Regions from separate parts of the Dietzia psychralcaliphila genome, predicted to be linked through region 1. Evidence: riboswitches for the same ligand, from Rfam matches in the RefSeq annotation. Region 1 holds a riboswitch; the other holds the start of a gene.

The links. Region 1 has a riboswitch for cobalamin ahead of A6048_RS00885 (VWA domain-containing protein). Riboswitches for the same ligand answer to the same signal wherever they lie in the genome.
Region 2: linked by a shared signal. The riboswitch ahead of A6048_RS17645 (ABC transporter substrate-binding protein) and the one ahead of A6048_RS00885 (VWA domain-containing protein) in region 1 are both predicted to bind cobalamin.

The regions. Positions count from the first base shown of each region.
Region 1 is NZ_CP015453.1:203,570-206,972, reverse strand. It holds gene A6048_RS00895 (cobalt-precorrin-4/precorrin-4 C(11)-methyltransferase) at 1-262, opposite strand, end outside; gene cbiE (precorrin-6y C5,15-methyltransferase (decarboxylating) subunit CbiE) at 259-1,539, opposite strand; cobalamin riboswitch at 1,615-1,801, shown strand; gene A6048_RS00885 (VWA domain-containing protein) at 1,824-3,403, shown strand, end outside.
Region 2 is NZ_CP015453.1:3,804,453-3,807,855, forward strand. It holds gene A6048_RS17640 (FecCD family ABC transporter permease) at 1-724, opposite strand, end outside; gene A6048_RS17645 (ABC transporter substrate-binding protein) at 726-1,730, opposite strand; adenosylcobalamin-variant (AdoCbl-variant) riboswitch at 1,860-1,956, opposite strand; gene A6048_RS17650 (Lrp/AsnC family transcriptional regulator) at 2,088-2,369, opposite strand; gene A6048_RS17655 (SgcJ/EcaC family oxidoreductase) at 2,604-2,978, opposite strand; gene A6048_RS17660 (sugar porter family MFS transporter) at 3,158-3,403, shown strand, end outside.

The DNA of each region.
Region 1 (3,403 bases):
AGTACAGCGACGGGTCACCCGAGCACAGCCGCACCACCTCGAGCCCCTCGGCGTGGGCGGCGACGATCGCCGCGATGATCCCGTCCAGGTCCAGGTGCTGGGTGTCCACCACCCGCGCGTCCGGTCGGCAGTGGTCGAGCACGCCGTCGTCCAGATAGGTGCCCGCGTACAAGCAGACGTCCGCCGCGGCCAGAGCCGCGGCTGCACGCAGCGTGAGCAGGTCAGCGGCGCCGGGGCCGGCACCCACGAAGTGAACGGTCACGAGGTCTCCCCTGTCTCCCAGGAATCGGCCGCATCGGCAGAATCAGCCGCAGCGGCGGAATCCGCCACAGCAGCGAAGGGCTTGATCGCGCACCACTGGACCACGGCCCGCGCCGGAGCCCAGCCGGTGAACGTGCCGATCGAGTCGGCGTGTTCCACGTGGAACCGTGCGAGCTCGCCGCCGAACTCCGCGCGGGCATCGATCAACACCCGCTCCGTCTCGATCGTCACCGCGTGGGCCACCAGCCTGCCACCGGGACGCAGCGCCTCCCAGCACTGCCGCAGCAGACCGGGCGCGGTGCCGCCGCCGCCCACGAACACCGCATCGGGCTGCGGCAGCCCCTCGAGAGCCTGCGGTGCCCGGCCGCGGACGACCTCCAGCGACGGCACCCCCAGGCGCTCCGCGTTGCGCCCCACCCGCGCCGCCCGCTCCAAGTCCGCCTCTACAGCAATAGTTCGGCAGGACGGGTGCGCACGCATCCACTCGATGCCCACCGCTCCGGCGCCGGCCCCCACGTCCCACAACAGTTCCCCGGGGGCGGGGGCGAGCCGCGAGAGGGCCGAGGCGCGCAGGTCGCGGCGGGTGAGTTGGCCGTCGTTCTCGAAGGCGTCGTCGGGCAGGCCGGGAACGAACCCGAGCGGGCGCGCGGCGGGCCCCGCCACACATTCCACGGCCAGGACGTGGAGCTGCGGCGCCTCCCCGCCGGCCGGCCACTCGTCGGCGAGGCAGCTCGTCCGGGCCTCGGCGGGACTCCCCAGCTCGGAGAGGACGGTCATGGTGCTCCGTCCGAAACCGGCCGCGGCCAGCACCCCCGCGACGTGCCCGGGAGTGCGCCGGTCGGCGCTCAACACCAACAGCCGCCGCCCCGGGGCCAGTTCGCGCACGAGCACGCGGTGGTCGCGCAATACCGCCACCGTCTCGGCGGGCCACCGCATCCGGGCCCGGGCCAGCGCGACCGACGACACCGCTGGCAGCACCTCCACAGAATCGGAGCCGAGCAGGTCGAGCAACGTCGTGGCCACCCCGGCCACCAGCGGGTCACCCGAGGCCAGGGCCACGATCGACCGTCCGTCGTAGCGCTCCAGAACCTCGGACAACCCGGAACGCATCGGCCGCGGCCACGGCTCCCGTTCGGCGGTCACCTCGGCCGGAACCATCGCCAGGTGACGCTCCCCGCCCAGCAGGACGTCGGCGCCCAGGACGGCGCTGCGGCGCATCTCGTCGAGCCCCGCCCAGCCGTCACCGCCGATGCCGACGACCACCACCTGTGCGTTCATGACGCGGAACCCTACCGTCGAGCCCGGCCGCCCGGACCGCGAGGACACTGGGTAGCCTCGGCCAGGACCAACAACTTCATCCCAACAGCACGAGGTGCCCCACGACCCGCCCCAGGCAGGTCGGAGGGGAGAATCAGGGAAGCCGGTGAGAATCCGGCACAGGGCCCGCTACGGTAACCCGGCCTCTCAGGCGATCGCGCCCAGCGCGAACGCCCGAGATGAGCCGGGAAGTCCGGAGACCGGCCTCGCGCTGACCAGCCTGGCAGACGAGAGCGGGAGCCCCCATGCCACTGCACTACCCCTTCAGCGCTGTCGTCGGTTCCGACGACATGGCGCTGGCCCTCCTACTGAACGCGGTCTCACCAACAGTGGGCGGCGTGTTGATCCGCGGCGAAAAGGGCACCGCCAAGTCCACGATGGTCCGCGCCCTCGCCGGGATCCTGCCGCAGATCGAGGTCGTGGCCGGCGACAGGTTCTCCAGCGCCCCGGACGACCGCGGCACCTACACCCCCGACGGCCCGATTCCCCATGACGCACCCACCGAGCACCGGCCGGTCCGGCTGGTGGAGCTGCCGATCGGCGCGACGGAGGACCGCATCGCCGGGTCGCTGCACCTGGAGAAGGCCCTGAGCGAGGGCGTCACCGCGTTCGAACCCGGCCTGCTGGCCCGCGCGCACCGCGGGCTGCTCTACGTGGACGAGGTCAACCTGCTCCACGACCACGTGGTGGACCAGCTCCTCGACGCCGCCGCCATGGGCCGGGTGACCGTGGAGCGGGACGGGGTGTCGGTGGAGCACGCCGCCCGCTTCGTCCTGATCGGCACCATGAACCCCGAGGAGGGCGAGCTCCGGCCCCAGCTGCTCGATCGCTTCGGACTCACCGTGGAGGTGTCCGCTCCGCGCGAGGCGGCGCTGCGGGCCGAGGTGATCCGCCGCCGGATCGCCTTCGACTCCCACCCGGAGGACTTCTCCGCCACCTTCGCGGCAGATGAACTCGCCCTGCGCGAGCGGATCGTCGCCGCCCGTGACCGTGTGGGTGGCATCGAGCTCACCGACTGGGCGCTCACCACGATCGCGACCGTCTGCGCCGGCTTCGACGTCGACGGCATGCGCGCGGACATCGTCACCGCCCGCACGGCCGCCGCCCACGCCGCCTGGGAGGGCCGGACCCGCATCACCCGCGCCGACATCCGCGTGGCCGCACGCATGGCGCTCCCCCACCGTCGGCGCCGCGCCCCGTTCGACGCCCCCGGCCTCGACGAAGAGCTCCTCGACCGCCTCCTGGGGGACGACGACGAGCCCGATCCGCGGGACGACGGCCCCGGCACGGGCGGCCCGGGAGACGACGGCAACCCCGGCGACAACGATAAGAACGACGACGACAACACGAGCGACTCCCCGACCGGCCAGCAGGACCCGCAGTCCGGCGCATCCGCCGAGGACACCGACGACGCCGGTAACACCGATGCCCGGCAGCACTCGACCGGGGAGAACACCCCCGCCTCCGCCGAGCACGAGAACCACCACCCGGACAGCCGCCAGAGCCCTGAGTCAGACGCGGGCGAGGACGGGCCGGGGCCGGAGTCACGCGACGGCACTGACGCCGGCACTGACTCTGGCACCGTCACCGGCGACCCGCGGCAGGAGGACCACGACGCCGGTGAGAACGGCCGGCCGGGCGGCTCGACCGATCCGGGGACGGTCACGGCTGCCTCGGCGCCATACCGTACGCGGCTGCTGACCGTCGCCGGGACCGGCAACGGCGTCTCCGGCCGCCGGTCCCGGGCCATCACGACCACCGGCCGTCGCACGGGCTCGGCCGGGTTCACCGGCTCCGACGTGCACCTGCCCGCCACCATCCGCGC
Region 2 (3,403 bases), 280 kb from region 1:
CACCGAACCCGCCGGCGAGCCAGCGCATCACGGTGCCCAGTTGGTGGTCGTCGCCCAGCACGAGCAGCGTGAACGTGTTGAGCGCCGAGAACACCATCGTCAGGGCCGCCCCCACCAGCACGATCGCCGTGGTGTCGTGCGCGCGTCTCGCCACCAGGATCACCCCGGCGAGTGGCAGGAGTGCGCCGAGGAAGGCGGCCATCGGGAGGGTGAAGACTCCCGACACCCCGGCACCCACGCCCAGCACGGTCAGGACCACCACGCCGAATCCCGCCCCGGACGACACTCCCAGCAGGTACGGGTCGGCCAGCGGGTTGCGCGTGACCGCCTGCGCCACGCCCCCCGCCACCGCGAGGGATGCACCCACCGCGGCCGCCATCAGCGCGCGCGGCAGCCGGGACTCGATCACGATCGCCTCGCGAGCCTCGGACCACCACGGGGTGAACGACCCCGGGGCCAGGCGGTGGGCGACGATCGCCCAGACATCCCCGAGCGGGATGGAGACCGACCCCAGTGAGACCCCCAGCGCCACCGAGAGGGCGAGCAGCCCCAGCAGCGGGGCGAGGACCAGCCCCAGCGGGCGCCTGTCGCGGCGCGGCACCGAGCGGCGGGACAGCGAGTGGCGGGACCGTGACGGGGGGCGGGACGCTGCCGGGGGGCGGTTCGGATCCGGCACCCCCGTGCCGCGTGCGCCACGGCCACCGTCGTGGACGACCGTCGCCATGTCAGCGCCCGAAGGCGTCGGGGTAGAGCTCGCGGGCGATCGTCTCGACCGAGGTCGCCATCCGGGAACTCTCGAAGAAGTCGGCGAGGGGGACCACCACGATTCGGTCGGAGCGGATCGCCGGCGTGGTGGACATGATGGGCTGTTCGCGCAGGTAGGCGATCTTGTCCTCCGCGCTGGTGGCCCCGTAGTCGAGCACTACGATCGCCTCCGGCCGGCGCTCACCGAGGATCTCCCACGTGGTTGCGAGGTACGGGCGGTCGCCCTCGGTGAAGATGTTGTCCGCCCCCGCGTACTCGCCGATCAGCTGGCCGATGCCGACGCCTCCGATCGTCGTCGGCTCGGCCTCTCCTCCGTCGTAGAAGAAGGTGGGGGTACCCGTGACGCCGGCCTCGTCGAGCGTCGCCCGGACCGCCTCCACCCGGTCGACGATGCTGTCGGTGAGCTCCTGCGCGCCCTCCTCGACGCCGAGGACCCGGCCCAGCTGCGAGAAGTCGGTCTCGAGCATGGAGAAGTCCGGGAACCCGTCGCCGCAGTACTCGGAGAACAGGAAGGTGTCGATGCCCGCGGCTTCCAGGGCGTCTCGGCTACGGCCCTCCTTCTCGTCGAACGCGCTGCGCATGCCGGCCACCACCAGATCCGGTTCCAGATCGACGATCTGCTCCCAGGTGGGATACTCCTCGGCCAGCCCGGGTATCGCCTCGAGCTCCTCGGCGACCTCCGGGAGGACGTCCTCACGGTCGTCGTATCCCCGGCCGACGATCCGGTCTCCCGCACCCATCTGGATGAGGGTCTCCGTGACGTGGGCGTTCATCGTGATGATGCGCTCGGGCGGGGCGTCGAACGTGGACTCCCGCCCACAGTTGGTGATGGTCACGGGATCGGAGAACGCCTGCTCGGAGGCGGTGCTCTCCTGCGCCTCGCCGCGGGAGCACCCCGCGACGGCGGCCCCCGCGACGAGGAGTGCGGCGAGCGCGATGGTGGACCTGGACTGGCGACGGAACATGATCAGACCTCGGATCGTGTCGTGTGCCCACGAACACACGAGACCCGCAGGAGGGCAGTCGCAAGAGTCCGGCCGCCGACCGTGCAGGACTCCGGATCGCAGACCGCGGCGATGGGCAGAGTCGCGAACCTCCGGGCAGGTAATCGGGCTCGTCGTCACCGAGGTGACGGCATACCGTTGCGGGTCAGCGCCGGATTCTCACCGGTCTTCCCCTGCATATCCGGAAATCAGCAAGTCGTGGTGTCAGTATGCACATCCGTCGCGGAGACCGTGGCGGCACCTCCCGAGAACACCGGCGCACGGGGTAACACCCTCGTGGTGGCGGGGCGCAGCGCGCGGTGCGAAGCGGGCCTGCGTCTACTCGTCGTACCCCAGGGAGAACGCCGCCTCGAGGTCGTGCTTGGACAGCGCGCGGAACGCGATGTGCGTCTCGGTGTTCACCACACCCGGCACCTTGTTCAGGCGGTCGGAGACGATATCGGCCACCTCCTCGTTGCGGCGGGCCCGCACCAGCACGATGAGGTCGATGGTGCCGGTGACCGAGTACACCTCGGAGACCCCGTCGATCTCGGCGATCGCCTCGGCGACCTCGGGGATGCGCGCCGTCTCGGCGTGGACGAAGACGATGGCGGTGATCATGGAATCCAAGGCTAGTCCAGCAGGCGTAGCCCGCGCCTTCGTCCGGGATGCGCGGCCCGGCTCGATCGAGCGCGTTCTGTGGATTCCCGCCGCGTTCTCGGCGACTCCCTCTCGACCGATGCGTCCCAGAACGCGCCGGATCGGGCGTCCGGACGCGCACCGGCCCAGAACGCGCCGGACCGGGAATGAGAACGCGCACCGGCCCCGAATGCAGCCGGATCGGGCGGCCCCGGTTCAGCTCATGTTCTCCGGGGTCCAGTACGCGCGCATCGAGGCGATCTTGCCCTGCTCGTCGTGGGTCATCAGGTCCCACACGTTGATGGTGGCCTTGGAGTCGGCGTCGAAGTGGGTGGTGATCTCGAAGTTGAACAGCAGGTCGTCACCGCACACCCGCGCCTCGATCACCTCGCCGTCGATCTTCATCGCCACCACGGACGAGTAGAACTCGCGGATGGCCGCCTTGCCCTCGTGGACGGTCCCGTTGCCGACCGGGTCCTCGACCGTGGCGTTCTCGGCGTAGAGGTCCAGGATCGCCTCGAGGTCGCCGGCGACCAGCGCGGCGATGTAGGAGTCTGCGGTGGCACGGATCTGCTCGGGGGAGGCACTCACGGCGATGGCCCTTTCGGTATGACGACGAGACGGTTCAGAGCCTAGAACGTGTTCTCGTCCCGTGGGTTCGTACTCCGCAAACCACGCTTCGATCTTGTGACTTGCGCCACATTCATCCCGGGCCTACGCTCCCTTCACCAGTGATAGGACGTCCGACCGGCCCGGGAGCGGGGTACGCCATGTCCACAAAGAACGTCTCGGCCAGGGGCTCAGACGAGGAGGAGTCGTTCCACACCGGCCGGGTGGTGATCATCTCCCTGGTGGCGGCGCTCGGCGGGTTCCTGTTCGGCTTCGACACCGCGGTCATCAACGGCGCCGTGGACGCCGTCCAGGAGAGCTTCGGGATGAGCGCCGGCCTCACCGGGTTCGTCGTCTCCTCGGCTCTGCTCGGTTGCATCGCCGGCGCCTACCTCGCCGGTCGTCTC